Regions from separate parts of the Pseudomonas rhodesiae genome, predicted to be linked through region 3. Evidence: predicted binding sites of a transcription regulator. Region 3 holds the regulator's gene; each other region holds the start of a gene.
What was found. Region 3 encodes sigma-54, which starts transcription at its own class of promoters, with help from an activator protein. Its sites were predicted from a motif close to ANTGGCATNNANNTTGCTNT; they were not measured.
Positions count from the first base shown of each region.

Region 1: the regulator sigma-54 is predicted to act here: its motif matches at 4,366-4,385, upstream of HRH33_RS13820 (circularly permuted type 2 ATP-grasp protein).
Region 2: the regulator sigma-54 is predicted to act here: its motif matches at 5,696-5,715, upstream of HRH33_RS04495 (sigma 54-interacting transcriptional regulator).

Region 1 is NZ_CP054205.1:3,052,907-3,060,334, reverse strand. It holds gene HRH33_RS13845 (sensor histidine kinase) at 191-1,540, shown strand; gene HRH33_RS13840 (response regulator) at 1,525-1,908, shown strand; gene HRH33_RS13835 (EAL domain-containing response regulator) at 1,918-3,165, shown strand; gene HRH33_RS26515 (hypothetical protein) at 3,174-3,305, opposite strand; gene HRH33_RS13830 (hypothetical protein) at 3,321-3,533, opposite strand; gene HRH33_RS13825 (hypothetical protein) at 3,619-4,164, opposite strand; gene HRH33_RS13820 (circularly permuted type 2 ATP-grasp protein) at 4,560-5,969, shown strand; gene HRH33_RS13815 (alpha-E domain-containing protein) at 5,973-6,923, shown strand; gene HRH33_RS13810 (alpha/beta fold hydrolase) at 6,928-7,428, opposite strand, start outside.
Region 2 is NZ_CP054205.1:1,031,349-1,038,776, reverse strand. It holds gene HRH33_RS04535 (tetratricopeptide repeat protein) at 1-282, shown strand, start outside; gene lolB (lipoprotein insertase outer membrane protein LolB) at 287-904, shown strand; gene ispE (4-(cytidine 5'-diphospho)-2-C-methyl-D-erythritol kinase) at 954-1,757, shown strand; tRNA gene HRH33_RS04520 (tRNA-Gln) at 1,795-1,869, shown strand; gene HRH33_RS04515 (ribose-phosphate pyrophosphokinase) at 1,916-2,857, shown strand; gene HRH33_RS04510 (50S ribosomal protein L25/general stress protein Ctc) at 2,995-3,591, shown strand; gene pth (aminoacyl-tRNA hydrolase) at 3,759-4,343, shown strand; gene ychF (redox-regulated ATPase YchF) at 4,365-5,465, shown strand; gene HRH33_RS04495 (sigma 54-interacting transcriptional regulator) at 5,783-6,706, shown strand; gene HRH33_RS04490 (hypothetical protein) at 6,812-7,051, shown strand; gene HRH33_RS26340 (hypothetical protein) at 7,153-7,428, shown strand, end outside.
Region 3 is NZ_CP054205.1:1,194,791-1,202,218, reverse strand. It holds gene HRH33_RS05315 (ATP-binding cassette domain-containing protein) at 1-742, opposite strand, end outside; gene HRH33_RS05310 (KpsF/GutQ family sugar-phosphate isomerase) at 1,043-2,017, shown strand; gene HRH33_RS05305 (KdsC family phosphatase) at 2,018-2,542, shown strand; gene lptC (LPS export ABC transporter periplasmic protein LptC) at 2,551-3,123, shown strand; gene lptA (lipopolysaccharide transport periplasmic protein LptA) at 3,110-3,643, shown strand; gene lptB (LPS export ABC transporter ATP-binding protein) at 3,643-4,368, shown strand; gene HRH33_RS05285 (RNA polymerase factor sigma-54) at 4,561-6,054, shown strand; gene hpf (ribosome hibernation-promoting factor, HPF/YfiA family) at 6,130-6,435, shown strand; gene ptsN (PTS IIA-like nitrogen regulatory protein PtsN) at 6,447-6,911, shown strand; gene rapZ (RNase adapter RapZ) at 6,914-7,428, shown strand, end outside.

The DNA.
Region 1 (7,428 bases), 1.9 Mb from region 3:
AGCAAGCGCGGCCACTGCGCTTTAGCGTAGGCAAACGCCCACTGTTTTATTTGCAGGTCTATGGCAATAGGCTGCTATTGTCCTAAGACCTCATCTCCTCCTCATCGCCTGTGCGCGATTTTCTGTGAGCATGCTCTGCGACACGGTCATGAACGGTGTCGGGCCTGAACGTCATGGAACCGCCCTTGCGATGGATAAAAAAACCACCCACAGCCCGCCCGACCTGCAGTCACGCGCGGCCAAGATCGACGAATTCAAACGCCAGAAAAGCCTGATCAAGACCGGCGCGCTGCAAGACGCCATTTTCAATAGCGCGCACTTCTCCAGCATCGCCACTGACGAAAAAGGTGTGATCCAGATCTTCAACGTCGGCGCCGAACGCATGCTGGGCTACGCCGCCGCCGATGTGGTCAACCGCGTCACCCCCGCCGACATTTCCGATCCCGCCGAACTGATCACCCGCGCCGCCGCCCTCAGCCTGGAACTCGACACGCCGATCACGCCGGGTTTCGAAGCCTTGGTGTTTAAAGCCTCGCGCGGCATTGAGGACATTTACGAGCTGACTTATATCCGCCAGGACGGTAGCCGCTTGTCTGCGATGGTCTCGGTAACCGCACTGCGCAACCGCAGCGACACGCTCATCGGCTACCTGCTTATCGGCACCGACAACACTGCGCGCAAGCAGGTTGAGGCCGAACGCAAAGACTTCGAACGCGCCCTGGCAGACAAAAACCTGGAGCTGGAGCACGCCAGCCACATGAAATCCGAGTTCCTGGCGACCATGTCCCACGAACTGCGCACCCCATTAAACGCGGTGATCGGCTTTTCCGAGGCGCTCAAGGATGGGCTGGTCGGCGAAATGAGCGACACCCAGCGCGAATACATCGGCGACATTTTCACCAGCGGCCAGCACCTGTTGTCGCTGATCAACGACATCCTCGACCTGTCCAAGGTCGAAGCCGGGATGATGGACCTGGAGCTGGAGCCCGTGGCGCTGGCCGATGTATTGGCCAATAGCTTGCTGATCGTGCGCGAAAAGGCCGCGTTGCAACGCATCCAGCTCAAGCTCGATAGCCCGGTGGACCTCGGCACACTGGTGCTGGATCTGCGCAAGACCAAACAGATCGTCTACAACCTGCTGGCCAACGCGGTGAAGTTCAGCGAGCACGGCAGTTGCGTGACCCTGGCGGTTCGTGAAGCCCCTCGCGAACAGGTCGGTCTGATTCCCGGCGACTGGCCCAGCCACGCTGATACCTTGCAGACCGGCGCGCACCGCACCTTCCTGGAGCTGAGCGTCAGCGACACCGGTATCGGCATCGCGGAAGAGGACATGGGCAAATTGTTCAAGGCCTTCAGCCAGATCGACAGTAGCCTGGCGCGCAAATTCGAAGGCACCGGGCTGGGCCTGGCCATGGTCAAGCAACTGACTGAGCTGCATGGCGGCAGTGTCGCGGTGGCCAGTCGCGAAGGCTTGGGTACGCGCTTCGTGGTGTGGTTACCGCTGCATCGGACGACGGAGGCACCATGGCCCATATCCTGATCATCGAAGACAACGAAGCCAATATGCGCCTGGCCCGTTTGCTGTTGGTCAGTGCCGGCCACAGCGTGGTATGGGCCGCCGACGCCGAGTCCGGCCTGACCCTGGCCCGCGCGCAACAGCCGGCGCTGATCCTGATGGACATTCAGTTACCGGGCATGGACGGCCTGGCCGCCACCCGCGTGCTCAAGCAGGACGCCCTGACCGCGCATATCCCGGTCATCGCGCTCACCGCCATGGCCATGAAGGAAGACCGCGAAAAAACCCGCCTGGCCGGGTGCGACGCCTATGTGATCAAGCCTCTGCGCTATAAGGCGCTGTACCAGGTCATTGAAACGCTGCTCCACCCGCCCCCCACACCATTCGTATGAGTCCTCTCCATGGCCAGCTCACCCGCCACGCTGTTGATCGTTGACGACGAACCCCAGGTTCGCAAGTTGCTGGAAACCCTGCTGCAGCACGAGGGCTACCAGACCCTGAGCGCGGGCACCGGCGAGGAAGCCCTGCTTAGGGTGGCCGAGCAGCCGCCGGACCTGATCCTGCTGGACATCATGATGCCCGGCATGGACGGTTACGAAGTGGCTAACCAGCTCAAGGGCAACCCAGCCACCGCGACCATACCGATCATCATGCTCTCGGCCTTGAGTGAATCGAGTGCGCGCCTCAGCGGTCTGGAGACCGGCGCAGAGGAGTTCATCAGCAAACCGGTGGATCGTGTCGAGCTGTGGCTGCGGGTGCGCAACCTGCTGCGGCTCAAAGCCCATGGCGACCAGTTGAAACAGCACAGCGCGATGCTCGAACAGCGCCTGCAACGGCACCACGATCAAACCGCACGCTCGAACGTCTACGACCCGGTGCGCCAGGACCTGGAAAACGCCTTGCGCCAAGCGGTGCAGCGCCAGGCGTTCGCCTTGCATTACCAACCCAAAGTGCACGTGGCCAGCGGTGAAATCTGTGCCCTGGAGGCGCTGCTGCGTTGGGATCGGCCCGACTATGGGCCGGTGTCCCCGGCGGTGTTCGTGCCGGTCCTGGAAAGTCTCGGCCTGATTGGCCAAGTCGGGCATTGGGTGATCGAGACTGTCTGCCGACAGATAGCGGCCTGGCAGCGTTGCGATATCGGCGCGGTGGAGGTGTCGGTGAACGTCTCCGGCCATCAATTGATCGAGGGCGATCTGATCGCAGAGATAGCCGACATACTGGCCGGCACCGGGGTTGCCGCCCATTGGCTGGAGTTGGAAATCACCGAAGGCACACTGATGGAGAACACCGCGCACAGCATCGTCAGCCTGCAACGCTTGCGTGCCATGGGCGTGAAAATCGCCATCGACGACTTCGGAACCGGCTATTCCAGCCTGGCCTACCTACGCCGCTTTCCCATCGACACGCTGAAAATCGACATTGCCTTTATCCGCGAAGTCACCAGTAACCCCCAGGACGCCGCGATTGTTCGGATCGTCATCCAACTGGCCCACAGCCTGGGCTTGCTGGCGGTGGCCGAAGGCGTCGAAACCCAGGCGCAATGGGCGTTTTTGAAAGAGGCCGGTTGCGATCAGATCCAGGGGTATCTGTTCAGCCGGCCGTTGCCGGTGGACACGCTGGAGCCCCTGTTAAGGAGGCGTTTGAAGTGAATGAGAAGTCAGAGATGCCCGATGTCGCCAGCAGCGCCCTCTTCATCCGCTTCGATCAGCGGCACCTCGGCGTCATCCATCAATGAACCCGGGTCTTCGTTACCTGGGTCGTTGAGTTCTTCATCCGGTTGATGAGCCATGATCGTATCCTCTAACTAGCCGCCCTGGGTGTCGATGTCGGCGTCGGTTTCAGGCTTGGGCTCGCGCTCGGGCTTGAAGTCGGGGCTGTAGTCGTTGTCCTTGGCCTTGGGGTCGGGGGCAGGCTTGGGGTCCTTAGGGGCATCGGCGGCGGTGCCGGGTGCCGGCTCGCCACCGTCGATGGCGGGATCGTTACGGTCGCTGACTTGGGGATCGTTGCTAGTGCTCATGTTTCACCTCTGCGCAGTGATTGGGTAACTACAGCCTGCATAGACATAAGGTGCCGCGCCCTGCCCCGAAGTTCCGCCGGATTGCTCAACCGCCTGGGTTGTCGACCTGGATATAGAACGCATAAGCCCCCAGCAGAATCCAGAACACCATGAAAATCCACGGCGTGCGCACGGAAAACAGCAGGGACTTGCGATAGCCCTTGTGGGACGACTCGCGCTCGGAAAACAGCGGCGACTCGTCATAGGCCAGGCCCATCACCGGTTCGCTGTGCAGCAGTTGGCTCTGCTTAAAGTGCCAGTGATCGATGATGTCGTACGCCGCGCGGATGCCCGGCCAGGCGTTGAGCGAGCTGAGAATGCCCAGCAGTGCCAGGAACAGCGGCACGATCAGGGTAAACAGCTTGCCCCACTCTGGGTTGAGGTTGCCCATGCCTGACACGAAGGCGATCACCAGGAACGATTGGGCGGTGAGGTAAGCGTCGGTGCGGTTGGCCAGGATGGAGGTTTCGTACTGGATCTCGCGGCGATAGAAGTCCAGGCGGTCCTTGGGCGAACCGAAGATCTTGGCGTTGTGTTCGCTGTGGTCGTTCAGCGCCGCTTCCGGAGTGTGGGGGGAGATGATTCTGGGCACGGGGATGGTCCACGGGGTGTATAGACCCCGTTAGAGGAACAGGCCGTGTGGGGAGTTCAAGTTTGTTGTGCACCGGGTTGGTGCGCGGCGTGTTTGTTGAAGGTGGGGTGCACCTTTCTGGGTGGCTGGCGGCGCGCCGCTGCACAGCCTGGCGCGAGCAGGCTCGCTCACTACGCGGGCGGATGTGTTGGAAGGTGGGGTTTCGGCACAGGCATTGCTTTATGGATTCATCTGTTTGGAAACAGGAGCATTCGTTACCCCCCCACCCAGAGCCGACATCCTGAGAAAGTAAGGACCAGGCCCGCTGGCACCCCGCGCCACGGGCTCATAAAAACATGCGTTGTTCAAAACGGCAGTGCCGCTCGCGCAACCCAAGGCACTGACAAGGTACCGGAATGGCTCGATCTTTCTTTGATGAGATGAATGACGCAAACGGCGTGTGCCGTGCGCATTATCAGGATTTCTCCCGCTGGCTGGCCAATACGCCGCCGGAACTGCTGGCCCAGCGTCGTCGTGAAGCCGATCTGCTGTTTCACCGCGCCGGAATCACCTTCACCCTGTACGGCGACGAACAGGACACCGAGCGCCTGATCCCCTTCGACATCATCCCCCGCAGCATCCCTGCCAGTGAATGGCGCGTGATCGAGCGCGGGTGTATCCAGCGGGTCAATGCGCTGAACCTGTTCCTCGCCGACATCTATCACGATCAACGCATCATCAAGGCCGGGATCATTCCGGCGGATCAAGTGCTGGGCAACGAGGGTTACCAGAAAGCGATGGTCGGGCTGGACCTGCACCGCGATATCTACTCGCATATCTCCGGTGTCGACCTGGTGCGCGATGGCGACGGCACTTATTACGTGCTTGAAGACAACCTGCGTACCCCCAGCGGCGTGAGCTACATGCTCGAAGACCGCAAAATGATGATGCGCCTGTTCCCAGTGGTGTTCGCCCGGCAGCGCATCGCGCCGGTGGATCACTACCCCAACCTGCTGCTCAAGACCCTCAAGAGTTCCAGCCGCCTCGACAACCCCAACGTGGTGGTGCTGACCCCAGGCCGCTTCAACAGTGCATTCTTCGAGCATGCCTTCCTGGCCCGGGAAATGGGCGTGGAACTGGTGGAAGGCGCCGACCTGTTCGTGCAGGACCTGAAAGTATTCATGCGCACCACCGACGGGCCCAAGGCGGTGGATGTGATCTACCGCCGTATCGACGATGCGTTCCTCGATCCGCAGGCGTTCAACCCCGAATCCATGCTCGGCGTGCCTGGCCTGGTGGCCGCCTATTGCGCCGGCAACGTGGTACTCGCCAACGCCATCGGCACCGGGGTGGCCGACGACAAATCGATCTACCCCTATGTGCCGGACATGATCCGTTTCTACCTGAATGAAGAACCGGTGCTACAGAACGTGCCGACCTTTCAGTGCCGCAAACCGGCGGAACTGTCTCACGTGCTGGCCAACCTTGAGCAGCTGGTGGTCAAGGAAACCCAGGGCTCAGGCGGCTACGGCATGCTGGTCGGCCCGGCATCCACCGCCGCCGAAATCGAGGACTTCCGCCAGCGCATCAAGGCCCGCCCTCACGCCTACATCGCTCAACCGACCCTGAGCCTGTCGACCTGCCCGACCTTTGTGGAAAACGGCATCGCGCCGCGGCATATCGACCTGCGCCCGTTCGTGCTGTCGGGCAAGGAGACCCGCCTGGTACCGGGCGGGCTCACGCGGGTGGCCCTCAAGGAAGGCTCGCTGATCGTCAACTCGTCGCAAGGCGGCGGAACCAAGGACACCTGGGTGGTGGAGGACTGAATCATGCTGAGTAGAACCGCCGCAGACCTGTATTGGATGTCCCGCTACCTGGAGCGCGCCGAGAACCTGGCGCGCATGCTCGAAGTCAGTTATTCGCTGTCGCTGATGCCCCAGGCCGGGCGCAGCGATGGCTTGGACGAACTGGCCATGTCGTTGCTCAGCAGCGGCACTTTGGACAGCTATCTGGAACGTCATACCCAACTGGACGCCGAGCGCATGCTGCACTTCTTCGCCCTTGACGAAGAAAACCCCGCCAGCATCTATAACTGCCTGCGCGCCGCGCGGGGCAACGCCCATGCGGTACGCGGACGTATCACCGCCGATATGTGGGAGAACCTCAACGCCACCTGGCTGGAAATGCGCAGCATCGCCGCCGGCGGCCTGGGCCGACACGGCATCAGCCACTTCTGTGACTGGGTCAAGCAGCGGTCGCATCTGTTTCGCGGGGCAACCTCGGGCACCATCATGCGCAACGATGCCTATCGCTTTATCCGCCTGGGCACGTTTGTCGAGCGCGCTGACAACACGTTGCGCCTGCTGGATGCGCGCTATGAGATGTTTGGCGAAGAATCGGAAGAAGTCAGCGACCTCTCGGCGCGCGGGTATTACCAGTGGAGCGCTCTGCTGCGTGCGTTGTCGTCGTTCGAAGCCTATACGCAGCTGTACCCGAACGCGCTGAATGCCCGCTCGGTCTCGGAGTTGCTGTTATTGCGCAGCGACGTGCCGCGTTCACTGCATGCCTGTGTCGAGGAACTGAACCACATCCTCGCCGACCTGCCCGGCAGCTACGGGCGCACGGCGCAACGCCTGGCGGCGGAGTTTGAAGCGCGGCTGCGCTACACCGGGATCGATGAAATTCTCGAAGACGGCCTGCACAGCCGGCTTACGGAGTTTATCGACACCGTGCGCGAATTGGCGCGGGCGATTCACAGCTCCTATCTCGAAGTGGTCTGAGGCCTCAGGGGCGGCCCAGGAAATCGAGCAGCAGCGCATTCACCTGCGTGGCCTGCTCGTTCTGGATCCAGTGACCGCAGTGGGGCAACACATGCTGCTCCAACTGCGGCACGCAGTCGGGCATGCGTTTGAGTGTGTGGGCTTCGAAGACACCTACCGGATCGCGGTCGCCGATCAGGAACAACGTCGGCTGCATCACCTGCCGCCCGGCCAAAAACTCGGTGCGCTGCCAATTGCGCTCGAAATTGCGGTACCAGTTCAACGGGCCGCGAAAGCCATGTTCGGTGAAGGTCTGCACGTACACATCCAAATCTTCTTGGGAACACCAACCGGGCAGCGGCCCCGGCACAGGCACGCCTTCAAGCAAGGTGGCGTCGGCAGGTTTTTGCTGGAGGAACACATCCTGATCCTGCATAAACAGCCGCAACGTGCGCTCGATGTCGGCGTTCAGTTCGCGCTCGGCTACTCCTGGCGCCTGGAAATACAGAATGTAATTGAAGCGATC
Region 2 (7,428 bases), 160 kb from region 3:
GAACAAGCGCACAAACTCAATCCGGAAGACCCGGCCGTCCTCGACAGCCTCGGTTGGGTGAATTACCGCCTGGGTAATCTGGATGAAGCCGAACGCCTGCTGCGCCAGGCGTTGGAGCGCTTTCCCGATCAGGAAGTCGCGGCCCACTTGGGCGAAGTGTTGTGGGCCAATGGCAAGCAGCGCGAAGCCCGTCAAATCTGGGAAAAGTTCCTCAAGGAACAACCCGAAAGCCCCATCCTGCGCAGCACCATCAAGCGCCTGACCGGATCCGAGACCCTTTAAACTTATGTTTTTGCGCCACTTTGTAGTGTTCAGTCTTATCGCCTTGCTCGCCGGTTGCGCTGGCTTTGGCGCCCGTGAATCCGTTGAAGGCCAGGGCAACCCGGCGCAATGGAAGCAGCACAAGAGCCAACTGGCCAGCATCGATGGCTGGCAGATCGAAGGCAAGGTTGGCGTACGCGCGCCGAAAGATTCCGGCAGCGGTACGCTGTTCTGGCTGCAACGCCAGGACTACTACGATATTCGCCTCTCGGGCCCATTGGGCCGAGGTGCGGCGCGGCTGACCGGGCGTCCGGGCCAGGTCAGCCTCGAAGTGGCCAATCAGGGGCGCTACGAAGCGACCTCCCCGGAAGCTCTGCTGGAAGAACAGATTGGCTGGAAACTGCCGGTGTCTCATCTGGTCTGGTGGGTGCGCGGTTTGCCCGCACCGGACAGCAAGAGCCGCCTGAGCCTTAACGGCGACAGTCGTCTGGCCACCCTTGAACAGGATGGCTGGCAAGTTGAGTACCTCAGTTACGTACAACAGAACGGCTATTGGCTGCCCGAACGCATCAAATTGCACGGCACGGACCTGGACGTCACGCTGGTGATCAAGGACTGGCAACCGCGCAAATTGGGGCAATAACGTGACCGCAGAAAAACTGACCCTGCCCTCTCCGGCCAAACTCAATTTGATGCTGCATATTCTTGGACGCCGTGAAGACGGCTACCACGAGCTGCAGACGCTGTTTCAATTTCTCGATTACGGCGACGAACTGACCTTCGCCGTACGCGACGACGGCGTGATCCAGTTGCATACCGAATTCGAAGGCGTGCCCCACGACAACAATCTGATCGTGCGGGCCGCGAAAAAACTCCAAGAGCAATCCGGCAGCTCACTGGGCATCGACATCTGGATCGATAAAATTTTGCCCATGGGCGGTGGGATCGGCGGTGGCAGCTCGAATGCCGCGACTACGCTGCTGGGCCTGAACCACTTGTGGCAGCTCGGCTGGGACCCTGATCGCCTGGCTGCGCTGGGCCTGACGCTGGGGGCCGACGTCCCGGTTTTCGTTCGCGGGCACGCGGCTTTTGCCGAAGGCGTAGGGGAAAAACTGACCCCTGTAGAGCCCGAAGAGCCTTGGTATGTGGTCCTTGTCCCGCAAGTCTCTGTAAGTACAGCAGAAATTTTTTCAGATCCGCTGTTGACACGTAACTCTCCTCCCATTAAAGTGCGCCCCGTTCCCAAGGGAAACAGTCGAAATGACTGCTTACCGGTTGTAGCAAGGCGTTATCCAGAGGTACGTAACGCTTTGAATTTGCTAGGTAAATTTACCGAAGCAAAATTAACCGGAACTGGAAGTTGTGTGTTTGGGGGCTTCCCAAGCAAAGCTGAAGCTGATAAAGTCTCGGCCCTTCTTACAGAGACCCTTACAGGGTTTGTAGCAAAGGGAAGCAACGTTTCGATGTTGCATCGCAAGCTGCAAAGTCTGCTCTAAAAGGAATCGAGTACTGGGTACTCGTTGCAACAGATACAGGGGCGTCGCCAAGCGGTAAGGCAGCAGGTTTTGATCCTGCCATGCGTTGGTTCGAATCCAGCCGCCCCTGCCATTTTCCTATACTCATCCAGGTTACCCTCAGCCTCTAGGTACTGCGCGTGTCCAAGATGATGGTCTTTACGGGGAACGCTAACCCCGATCTGGCTCGACGTGTCGTACGTCAGCTGCATATCCCTCTCGGTGACATCTCTGTCGGTAAATTCTCCGACGGCGAAATTACAGCCGAGATCAATGAAAACGTCCGCGGTAAAGATGTCTTCATTATTCAGCCGACCTGCGCTCCGACCAACGATAACCTGATGGAACTCGTCGTGATGGCTGATGCCTTCCGCCGCTCCTCAGCGACTCGAATCACAGCTGTAATCCCTTACTTTGGTTATGCCCGTCAGGATCGCCGTCCGCGTTCCGCGCGTGTGGCTATCAGCGCGAAAGTCGTGGCTGACATGCTGACCGTGGTAGGCATCGACCGTGTTCTCACGGTTGACCTGCACGCTGACCAAATCCAGGGGTTCTTCGATATTCCGGTAGATAACATCTACGGCTCCCCCGTTCTGGTGGATGACATCGAAGACCAGCGCTTTGAAAACCTGATGATTGTGTCCCCGGACATTGGTGGCGTCGTGCGTGCACGGGCTGTTGCCAAATCCCTGGGCGTGGACCTCGGGATCATCGACAAACGCCGTGAAAAAGCCAATCACTCTGAAGTGATGCATATCATCGGTGATGTCGAAGGGCGTACCTGTATTCTGGTTGATGACATGGTCGACACCGCCGGCACCCTGTGCCACGCGGCGAAAGCCTTGAAAGAGCACGGTGCGGCTAAAGTCTTCGCCTACTGCACACACCCTGTGCTGTCGGGCCGAGCGATCGAGAACATCGAGAATTCCGTGCTGGACGAACTGGTGGTGACCAACACCATCCCGTTGTCCGCCGCCGCTCAAGCCTGTGCGCGTATCCGTCAATTGGATATCGCACCGGTCGTTGCTGAGGCGGTTCGCCGCATCAGCAACGAAGAATCGATCAGCGCGATGTTCCGTTAAGGGTTACCCCTTCGTAATAAAGCACTGACGAAAAGCGCCCCGCCCCAGCATTGTGTTGGGGCGGGGCTTTTTTGCCCATATCGAGTTTGGCGCTGGTCGCAAACGCCACTCGATGATGGCTATTTTGGAGATACAAAATGACTGAATTTACTCTGAACGCCCAAGCGCGTACTGACCTGGGGAAAGGTGCGAGCCGCCGCCTGCGTCACGCCGCTAACATTCCTGCTGTTGTATACGGCGGTAGCAAGCCTGCTGAATCCGTGACCATTCTGGCCAAAGAAATCGCCAAGCTGTTCGAAAACGAAGCTGCCTACAGCCACGTTATCGAGCTGAACGTCGACGGCACCAAGCAGAACGTCATCGTTAAAGCAATGCAGCGTCACCCTTCCAAGCAGTTCATCATGCACGCCGACTTCGTTCGCGTTGTAGCTGGCCAGAAACTGACCGCTATCGTGCCTGTGCACTTTGTTGGTGAAGAAGCTCCGGTCAAGAAAGGCGGCGAGATCTCTCACGTCCTGAACGAAATCGAAGTGACCTGCCTGCCGAAAGACCTGCCTGAGTTCATCGAAGTCGACCTGTCGGCTCTGGAAGTCGGCGCCATCGTTCACCTGTCCGACATCAAGGCGCCAAAAGGCGTTGAGTTCGTTGCGCTGGCTCACGGTGATGACAAAGCAGTTGCCAACGTACACGCTCCACGCGTTGCTCCAGAAGCTGAAGAAGGCGCTGCAGAGTAATTCACTCTGTCTTGCCGGAGCTTGAGGAAACATCGCGGACCGAAACGTAGCGAGAAAGCGGGCGATAACGCGGCGTTTACTCTTGAGTAAATGATCTTTGTCGTCCACTTTCGCCGCATGCAGGTCGCGGCGATGTTATCCACAACTCCAAAGGAAGGGCCCCTGTCGTGACTGCCATTAAACTGATCGTTGGCCTGGGAAATCCAGGCGCCGAATACGAACAGACCCGGCATAACGCGGGGGCCCTTTTTGTTGAGCGCATCGCCCACGCCCAAGGTGTCAACCTGGTGGCCGATCGCAAGTATTTTGGCCTGACCGGACGCTTTTCGCATCAAGGTCAGGATGTTCGTCTGCTGATTCCCACCACCTACATGAACCGCAGCGGCCAGGCTGTCGCGGCGCTTGCGGGTTTCTTCCGGATCAAACCCGATGAAATCCTGGTGGCCCATGACGAACTGGACCTGCCACCCGGCGTCGCCAAGCTCAAACAGGGCGGCGGGCATGGTGGTCACAATGGCCTGCGCGACATCATCGCGCAGTTGGGCAATCAGAATACCTTTTACCGCCTGCGGCTCGGCATCGGCCATCCGGGCGTTGCCAGTATGGTTTCAAATTTCGTCCTGGGTCGTGCGCCACGCGCCGAACAGGAAAAACTCGATGCCAGCATCGATTTTGCCCTCGGCGTGCTGCCGGATATCCTCGCCGGTGAATGGAACCGTGCGATGAAAAACCTGCACAGCCAGAAGGCCTGACTCTTACCGAGGGGAAACACCATGGGATTCAATTGCGGCATCGTCGGCCTGCCCAACGTCGGCAAATCCACCCTGTTCAACGCCCTGACCAAGTCCGGTATTGCGGCGGAGAACTTCCCCTTCTGCACCATCGAACCCAACAGTGGCATCGTGCCTATGCCCGATCCGCGCCTGGACGCATTGGCGGCCATCGTCAATCCCAAGCGCATCCTGCCGACCACCATGGAATTCGTCGATATCGCGGGCCTGGTGGCCGGCGCGTCGAAAGGCGAAGGCCTGGGTAACAAGTTCCTGGCCAACATCCGTGAGACCGACGCCATCGCCCACGTGGTCCGCTGCTTTGAAGACGAGAATGTGATTCACGTATCCAACAGCGTCGACCCGAAACGCGACATCGAGATCATCGACCTGGAACTGATCTTCGCCGACCTCGACAGCTGCGAAAAACAACTGCAGAAAGTTGCGCGTAACGCCAAGGGCGGCGACAAGGATGCCGTGGTCCAAAAAGGGCTGCTTGAGCAGTTGATCGCCCACTTCACCGAAGGCAAACCTGCGCGCAGCCTGATGAAGAACATGGGTGCCGACGAGAAAGCTGTGATCAAAGGCTTCCACCTGCTGACCACCAAGCCTGTGATGTACATCGCCAACGTGGCTGAAGACGGCTTCGAGAACAACCCGCTGCTCGACGTGGTCAAGGCCATTGCCGACGAAGAAGGCGCCATGGTTGTTCCGGTGTGCAACAAGATCGAAGCGGAAATCGCCGAACTTGAAGACGGCGAAGAAAAAGACATGTTCCTCGAGGCCCTGGGCCTGGAAGAGCCTGGCCTGAACCGCGTGATCCGAGCCGGCTATGAAATGCTCAACCTGCAAACCTACTTCACCGCCGGTGTCGAAGAAGTCCGCGCCTGGACCGTCAAGGTCGGTGCCACCGCGCCACAGGCCGCCGGCGTGATTCACACCGACTTCGAAAAAGGCTTTATCCGTGCTGAGGTGATCGCTTACAACGACTTCATCCAGTACAAGGGTGAGGCCGGTGCCAAGGAAGCAGGTAAGTGGCGTTTGGAAGGTAAGGAATACATCGTTAAAGATGGCGATGTGATGCACTTCCGTTTCAACGTGTAATCGCTACTCGCGGTTTACGCCGAATATAAAAAGCCGATGCACTGCATCGGCTTTTTTGTGGGCGACGACTTTACGAATACTCTGACACAACAGATCAGTCTAAATACCAACAGTTTTCAGACTCTGCCTACTCTCCCCTGCACCGCTCTACTTAATACGTTCAGCGCCCGAAAACTATCAAACTTATCCCACATGACTTCGGCAACTAATCACCCTAAGGACCGGTGATAACTGTTATAAAATTCGCTCTATTGTGCAGAGCCTGCACGTTGTCTTTTTCGACAGTGAAGCAAGAGCGAGTATGGAGTAATCATCCGATGTCGGCGCTTGACCACATGGAAAACGAAACAAGCACTTCACTCATTGAAGACGCTGACATTGAACATGTCTTGAGCAGCACTGCCCCCCTCAACGTTGACATCCTGTTGCTGGGAGAAACCGGCACCGGCAAAGATACCTTGGCACAACGCATTCATCGGCTATCAGGGCGACGGGGCAACCTGGTCGCAGTCAATTGCGCAGCCATTCCGGAGACCCTGGCGGAGAGTCAACTGTTTGGAGTCAACAGCGGCGCGTACACCGGCGCCGTGCAATCACGGGCAGGCTTCATCGAAGCCGCGCACCTGGGCACCTTGTACCTGGATGAAATCGACAGCTTGCCGCTCTCGCTCCAGGCCAAGCTGCTGCGAGTACTGGAGGCTCGTGGCGTTGAGCGCTTGGGTTCAACCCGCTTCATTCCGGTGGATATGCGCGTTATAGCGTCTGCCCAGCAGCTGCTGCATAAAATGGTCGAGCGAGGAGCGTTCAGGCGCGATCTTTATTTCCGCCTGAATGTGGTCACCATCCAGCTCGCGCCACTGCGTGAGCGCCGTGAACGCATTATCCCTTTATTCTTGAGCATGCTCAGGCAGGAGGCCGAGCGATTCAAACGCCCACCACCTTCACCACCCTGCACGCTGCTGCTGCAACTGCTTGGCTATTCCTGGCTGGGTAACGTGCGTGAATTGCGCTCGGCCGCCAAGCGCTGCGTACTGGGACTGCCACCGCTGTGTGGGCCGGCCATGCCGGATGAAGGGGTCGAGATAGGCCTCAAGGGCCGCCTTCAACAGATTGAAAAGACGCTGATTGAAGAGTCTCTGCAGCGGAACGAACACAATGTGGACCGTGTGGCAATCGAGTTAGGCGTGGCCAAACGCACGCTTTACTACCGAATGAAACAACTCCATATTTTGTTGGATTAACCCCTAGGCAATCAACTAATAATTCGAAACATTTGCACGAAAAACTTCAGGAACGCCATCCACATCAACGGCCACATAGTTAGTGCCAGCAGCGATTCAAATATTATGAATCAAACTGGTAAACCCACTATCTTTATTGCAGGCATCTCTGGAGAACACCCAATGACGATACCCTCCAACACTGGCTATAACCCTTATCCGGTTGGCAATGGTTATGGCTCAGGCGCACCGAGTTTGGAACAAACCACCGAAGGGTCTAAAGAAGACAACAAAAAGATCGCAGAGTTGGCTCGAGAAGCTAGGTGGCAAACCGGCTTGAAGAGTGTTGCTGATACCTACCGTTAAGAATGGCCAGCTTCCCCGAGGCAATCAGTCGGGGAAGTTTTCTACACCGGCGACGCTGACCCAGCGTCGCCCTCCTGAGCCCTTGATGCAAAAGGTCTGGCATGCAAATCAAAACCGTTTTTTCCGCAGAGCATGACGACACTGGCAGCGCACACAGATCAGTTGAATATTCACCCGCACCGCCTGCCGATATCCATCTCTTCACCTCAGCCCTGGCACAGCCAACCCCCCTGGCTGCCACCACGCATCGGGCTGAACGGAGCAGCCTGCTGGCAGACGCGTCAGACGCGCTCGCCCACTCAACAGAACGCATGGGCAAAAGTTTGCGCGCCCTCAGTAAAAAAAATAACGAGCGTGCAATGCGGGACTACCCTAGC
Region 3 (7,428 bases):
GATCGCCGGTCATGAATTGGCGAATGCGCGGGTTGTCGGCATTCATCAATTCCTCAGGCGTGCCCTGCCCCAACACCTGACCATCGCCGACGACGTACAGGTAGTCGGCGATGCTCGCGGTTTCCGCCAGGTCGTGGGAGACCACGATACTGGTGATCCCCAATGCATCGTTGAGCAGACGGATCAGGCGCACCAGCACCCCCATGGCGATCGGGTCCTGACCAACAAAGGGCTCGTCGTACATAAGGATCTGGGGATCAAGGGCAATGGCGCGCGCCAGTGCGACGCGACGCTTCATGCCCCCGGACAGCTCGTCAGGCATCAGGTCGATGGCGCCGCGCAGGCCCACGGCCTGGAGCTTCAACAAAACAATGTCACGGATCATTTCATCGGACAGTTGCGTATGCACCCGCAGCGGAAACGCCACGTTCTCGAAAACATCGAGGTCGGTGAACAGTGCCCCACTCTGGAACAACACGCCCATGTGCTTGCGCGCATCGAACAGATCGCTGCGCGACAGCGTCGGCAGGTTCTGGCCGTTGACCCACACCTCACCGGCGTTCGGGCGCAATTGCATGCCCATCAAACGCAACAGGGTGGTCTTGCCGCAACCGGAAGGCCCCATGATGCCGGTGACCTTGCCGCGGGGAATGCGAATATCGACGTTATTGAAGATGCTGCGCGTCCCGCGCTTGAAGGTCAGTCCCTTCAGCTCGACCGCGTAGGCGTTATCGGCACTCATCTAAACTCCTTGGGATGCAGCTTCTCACTCAGACACCATCTATGCGACAAACGTTTGCAACGGCTGCGCAATATAGATAGCCACAGGGACTGAGCGGACCGAACTGGCCGCGAACTATATCACTGCTGGTACAACGCCCCCAAGGCCGGAACAGCGCCAGTTCAGTTTCGGGGCCAGGAAAAAACGTTGCTGAGCATGAATCTCAGGCGACTACCGAACAAACCCTGACGAACTTGCGTGAGGGAATTGAACATTACCGCTATAATCGCCGACTTTTCGTCAGGCTATACGATTTCAGACATGAGCCAATCCAGCGACCTTATTCAATCCGCACAACGCACTATCCGCCTCGAGCTTGAAGCCGTAGAAGGTTTGCTGGCCCATATCGACGCGGATTTCGTACGCGCCTGCGAGATGATTCTGGCCAGCAAGGGTCGCGTTGTCGTGGTGGGCATGGGCAAATCCGGCCATGTCGGCAACAAGATCGCCGCCACCCTGGCCAGCACCGGCACCACGGCGTTTTTCGTGCATCCGGCCGAAGCCAGCCACGGTGACATGGGCATGATCACCAAGGATGACATCATCCTGGCCCTATCTAATTCAGGCACCACCAACGAAATCGTGACGCTGTTGCCGTTGATCAAACGCCTGGGCATCCAGATGATCAGCATCACCGGCAACCCCGAATCGACCCTGGCGAGGGCTGCCGAAGTCAATCTGAACGTGCATGTAGCCCACGAAGCCTGCCCACTGAACCTGGCCCCGACCTCCTCCACCACTGCCGCGCTGGTCATGGGTGATGCCCTGGCTGTGGCGCTGCTGGAAGCCCGCGGGTTTACCGCCGAGGACTTCGCGTTTTCCCACCCGGGTGGTGCGCTGGGCCGTCGCCTGCTGTTGAAGGTCGAGAACGTCATGCATTCGGGCGATGAACTGCCCCACGTCCAACGCGGCACTCTGCTCAAGGACGCATTGATGGAAATGACCCGCAAGGGCCTGGGCATGACGGTGATCCTCGAAGCCGATGGCCGCCTGGCCGGCGTATTCACCGACGGTGATTTGCGTCGGACCCTGGACCGCACCATCGATATCCATACCGCCACCATCGATGCGGTGATGACGCCCCATGGCAAGACCGCGCGCCCTGACATGCTGGCAGCCGAAGCGCTGAAGATCATGGAAGACCACAAAATAGGCGCGCTGGTGGTGGTCAATAGTGACGACCGCCCGATCGGCGCCTTGAACATGCACGACTTGTTGCGTGCGGGAGTGATGTAAATGAGCAACGACCTGTTGCAGCGCGGCAAGCACATCAAGTTGGCCGTCTTCGACGTTGACGGCGTGCTGACCGACGGCCGCTTGTATTTCCTGGAAGATGGCAGCGAATTTAAAACATTCAACACGCTGGACGGCCAAGGCATCAAGATGCTGATGGCGGCCGGGGTACAGACCGCCATTATCAGCGGTCGCAAGACTCCAGTGGTGGAACGTCGCGCGCAAAACCTGGGGATTGCTCACCTGTATCAGGGCCGCGAGGATAAACTGGTGGTTCTGGACGAACTGTTGGGCCAACTCAACCTAAGCTATGAACAGGTCGCCTACCTCGGTGACGACCTGCCCGACTTGCCGGTGATCCGCCGGGTCGGGCTGGGCATGGCGGTGGCCAACGCGGCGGCGTTCGTTCGCGAGCACGCTCATGGCATCACCACTGCCCGTGGCGGCGAAGGTGCCGCCCGCGAATTCTGCGAGCTGATACTGCGCGCCCAAGACCGTCTTGAAGCGGCCCACGCCGCCTACCTATAGAGCGTTTTATGCTGAGCAAAAAGATTCGCAACTTCCTGTTATTCGGAGTCATCGCCGCGCTGTTCCTGGCGGTGGGCTACTGGAATATCAGCCCGGAGCGGTTTCTCGACCGACCTGTGGCGCAGGTCGACGATGGGGCTATCGACTATTACGCCACCAACGCCTACAGCGTGCAGTTCCTGCCCGATGGCAAGGTGCAATACGAAATGACCTCGGACAAAGTCGAACATTTGAAGGCCAGCGAGGTGACCCTACTGACCAATCCGGACTTGAACCTGTATCGCGGCACGGAGTTTCCGTGGCACGTCACTAGCAAGCGTGGCGAGGTGAACCCCGACGGCACCGAAGTCGAACTGATCGACTCGGTGCGCGTCGCGCGTACCGATGCGCAGAACCGCGACACCATTATTACCAGCAGTCGCATGACCGTATTCCCACAGAAGCAATATGCGCAGACCGAGCAAGACGTTAGAATCGACGGCGCTGGCGGTGTATCGACTGGCAAGGGAATGAAAGCGTATTTGAAAGAAAGCAGGATACACCTGCTATCGAACGTAAGAGGACAGTATGAGGCTCGTTAAAACTCTCCCGATTTTGCTCGGTCTTGGCGCAGCACTGGGAAGCGTGAGCGCCTGGGCTCTGCCGAACGATAGCGAGCAGCCTATCCGCATCCAGGCTGACGATGCTCAGCTGGATGACAAGCAAGGCGTTGCCACTTACAAGGGCGACGTGATCATTATCCAGGGCTCGATGAAGATCACCGGCAACACGGTAACTCTGACGCGCACCCCGGCAGGCGACATCGACGTGGTGACGTCGGTGGGCAACCTTGCCTACTTCGAACAGAAGCAAAAGGCAGAAGATCCAGGCCCGATGAAGGGCTATGGCAAGACCATCCAGTATCATGCGCAGCAGAACCGCATTGTGCTGATCGATCAGGCCAAGGTGCTGAGCGCCGACGGTAACTCCACCGAAGGCGAGAAGATCGTGTACAACACCAAGACTCAGGTCGCCCAGGCGGGCCGCGCCAACGGCACCAAGGTCAGCGCACCGCGCCCACGCATCGACATGGTTATCCAGCCGAAGAAGAAGGCCGAGTAATGGCAACCCTGAAAGCCCAGCATCTGGCCAAGGCCTATAAAAGCCGTCAGGTTGTGCGCGATGTCAGCCTGTCGATCGACAGCGGCCAGATCGTCGGCTTGCTCGGCCCCAACGGTGCCGGCAAGACCACCTGTTTCTACATGATCGTCGGCCTGGTTCAAGCGGACCAAGGCCGCGTGCTGATTGACGATCTGGACGTCAGCCACCAACCGATGCACGGTCGCGCCCGCGCCGGTATCGGCTATCTTCCGCAAGAAGCGTCGATCTTCCGCAAACTCTCGGTCGCCGACAACATCATGGCGATCCTGGAGACTCGCAAGGAGCTTGACCGCGATGGCCGTCGCGCGGAGCTGGAAAGCCTGCTGCAGGAATTCCACATCAACCACATTCGCGACAACCTTGGCATGAGCCTGTCCGGTGGTGAGCGTCGTCGCGTGGAAATTGCTCGCGCACTGGCCACCGCGCCCAAGTTCATCTTGCTGGACGAACCGTTTGCCGGCGTCGACCCTATTTCGGTTGGCGATATCAAACAGATCATCCATCACCTCAAGGCCAAGGGCATCGGGGTATTGATTACCGACCATAACGTACGTGAGACCCTCGATATCTGCGAAACCGCCTATATCGTCAACGATGGTCAACTGATCGCCGAAGGCGATGCCGCCACCATCCTGGCCAACGAACTGGTCAAGGAAGTGTACCTGGGCCACGAGTTCCGCCTGTAAACAGCCTTTAACAAGGCGTTGGCAGGACGTTAGCCTGGTGCGCGGATGCAATGAAAGCCTCTGGATTTTTATTGTTACCGCGCTCTAGGCAAAGCCCCCGATATCAGGCATATAATTTGCTTATGTTTGGCGCTCACGCGCCCTGTCGTGGATGGCGCATTGCGCCGGCGAATAAGGTGTTAAGCCCCTGCCATGAAACCATCGCTAGTCCTGAGAATGGGCCAGCAGCTGACGATGACACCGCAGCTGCAACAGGCCATCCGCCTGCTCCAATTGTCGACCTTGGACCTGCAACAGGAGATCCAGGAAGCTCTGGAGTCCAATCCGATGCTCGAACGCCAGGAAGAAGGCGACGACTTCGATAATGCAGATCCGTTGGCTGACAACATCGAGCAAAAACCCAACTCCGATGTGCAGGAACCCTCCTATCAGGAAACCGCCCCGACGGTGGATAACCTGGAGGAAGGTGAATGGAACGAGCGTATTCCCAACGAGCTTCCCGTGGACACTGCCTGGGAAGACGTCTACCAGACCAGCGCCAGCAGCCTGCCCAGCAGCGACGATGACGAGTGGGATTTCACCACCCGGACGTCCGCCGGCGAAAGCCTGCAAAGCCACCTGTTGTGGCAGTTGAACCTGGCGCCGATGTCGGACACCGATCGGCTGATCGCCGTGACCCTGATCGACTGCATCAACAACCAGGGCTATCTGGACGAAACCCTTGAGGAGATCCTTGAGGCCTTCGACCCGGAACTGGATATCGAGCTGGACGAAATCGAAGCCGTCCTGCACCGCATCCAGCAGTTCGAGCCTGCCGGCATTGGCGCCCGCAGCCTCAGCGAGTGCCTGCTGCTGCAATTGCGTCAGTTGCCCGCCAAGACCCCTTGGCTCAGCGAAGCCCAGCGTTTGGTCACCGATTACATCGATCTGCTGGGCAGCCGCGACTACAGCCAACTGATGCGACGCATGAAGCTCAAGGAAGACGAGCTGCGCCAGGTCATCGAGCTGGTGCAAAGCCTCAACCCTCGCCCAGGCTCGCAGATCGAGTCCAGCGAAGCCGAATACGTTGTCCCGGACGTTATCGTACGCAAGGACAACGAGCGCTGGCTGGTGGAGCTGAATCAGGAATCGGTGCCGCGCCTGCGCGTCAATCCGCAATATGCCGGGTTCGTGCGCCGCGCCGATACCAGCGCCGATAACACCTTCATGCGCAATCAGCTGCAAGAAGCGCGCTGGTTCATCAAGAGCCTGCAAAGCCGCAATGAAACCCTAATGAAAGTCGCCACCCAGATCGTCGAGCATCAGCGCGGCTTCCTGGAATACGGCGACGAAGCGATGAAACCGCTGGTGCTGCATGACATCGCCGAGGCGGTCGGCATGCACGAGTCGACAATTTCACGGGTGACCACGCAGAAATTCATGCATACCCCACGGGGTATTTATGAGCTGAAATACTTTTTCTCCAGCCATGTCAGCACTTCCGAAGGCGGCGAATGCTCGTCCACGGCGATCCGCGCGATCATCAAAAAACTGGTTGCCGCGGAAAATCAGAAAAAGCCGTTGAGTGACAGCAAGATCGCTGGTTTACTGGAGGCACAAGGCATTCAGGTCGCCCGTCGAACCGTCGCCAAATATCGCGAATCCCTTGGGATCGCGCCTTCCAGCGAGCGTAAGCGTTTGATGTGACGGGCGGGCCATAGCGTTCCAGTGGCAGGCATCCCGGCCTGCCGCTTTATGCACTGGCAACGAAGGAGAAGCTGTATGCAAGTCAACATCAGTGGACACCAGCTGGAAGTCACCAAGCCCCTGCGTGAGTACACCGAGAGCAAGCTGAACAAGCTTGCGGGGCATTTCGACAAAATTACCAATGTGCAGGTCATCATGGAGGTCGATAAGCTCAAGCAGAAAATCGAGGCCACCCTGCACATACCGAATGCCAAAGTCGTCGCCAATGCCGAACATGACGACATGTATGCCGCGATTGACTCGCTGTACGAAAAGCTCGACCGCCAACTCATAAAGCATAAGGAAAAGAATCTGCACCTGATGCAAGGTACAGGTCGTTAACTCTCCCCCCCATGATCCGACTTGAAACTATCCTGACCCCCGGCCGTTCCCTCGTGAACGTGCCGGGCGGCAGCAAGAAAAAAGCCCTCGAACAAATTGCCAACCTGATCGCCCGCGAAGTGCCGGATCTGGAGATGCAAGATGTCTTCGAGGCGCTCGTCGCCCGTGAAAAACTGGGCTCCACCGGTTTTGGTAACGGCATCGCGATTCCACACTGCCGCCTCAAAGGCTGCGCAGATCCGATAAGCGCTCTGATACATCTGGAAGCCCCCATCGATTTCGACGCCATCGACGGCGCACCGGTCGACCTGCTGTTTGTCCTGCTGGTCCCGGAAGCTGCCACCGATGCGCATCTGGAGCTGCTTCGGCAGATCGCCAGCATGCTTGATCGCAAGGAAGTACGTAACAGACTACGCAGCGCCAGCAGCAATGAAGCGCTCTATCAGGTTGTTCTGGATGAACAAAACGAGAAGTAATCATGCGTTTGATCATCGTCAGTGGCCGCTCCGGCTCTGGTAAAAGTACTGCCCTGAATGTTCTGGAGGACAGTGGCTTTTATTGCATCGACAACCTGCCCGCCGGGTTGCTGCCGGAATTGGCCGAACGCGCATTGATCCATACTGAGCTAGCGCAGCCGCTGGTTGCCGTGTCGATCGATGCCCGCAACTTGCCCAGCCACCTTTCCCGGTTCCCTGAGCTGTTGGAGGAAGTGCGCGCCAAGCATATTCACTGCGATGTGCTGTACCTGGATGCCGACGAGGAGACCCTGCTTAAGCGCTTCTCCGAAACCCGGCGGCGCCACCCGCTCAGCAGCCCCCACCGCTCCCTTGCCGAAGCGATTGAGGACGAGACCAAGCTGCTGGGGCCGATCATCGATCTGGCCGACCTGAAGATCAACACCACCAGCCTCAACCTGTATCAACTGCGCGATGCCATCAAGCTGCGGCTGCTGAACCAGCCGGAGCCTGGTACGGCCTTTCTGGTGGAGTCCTT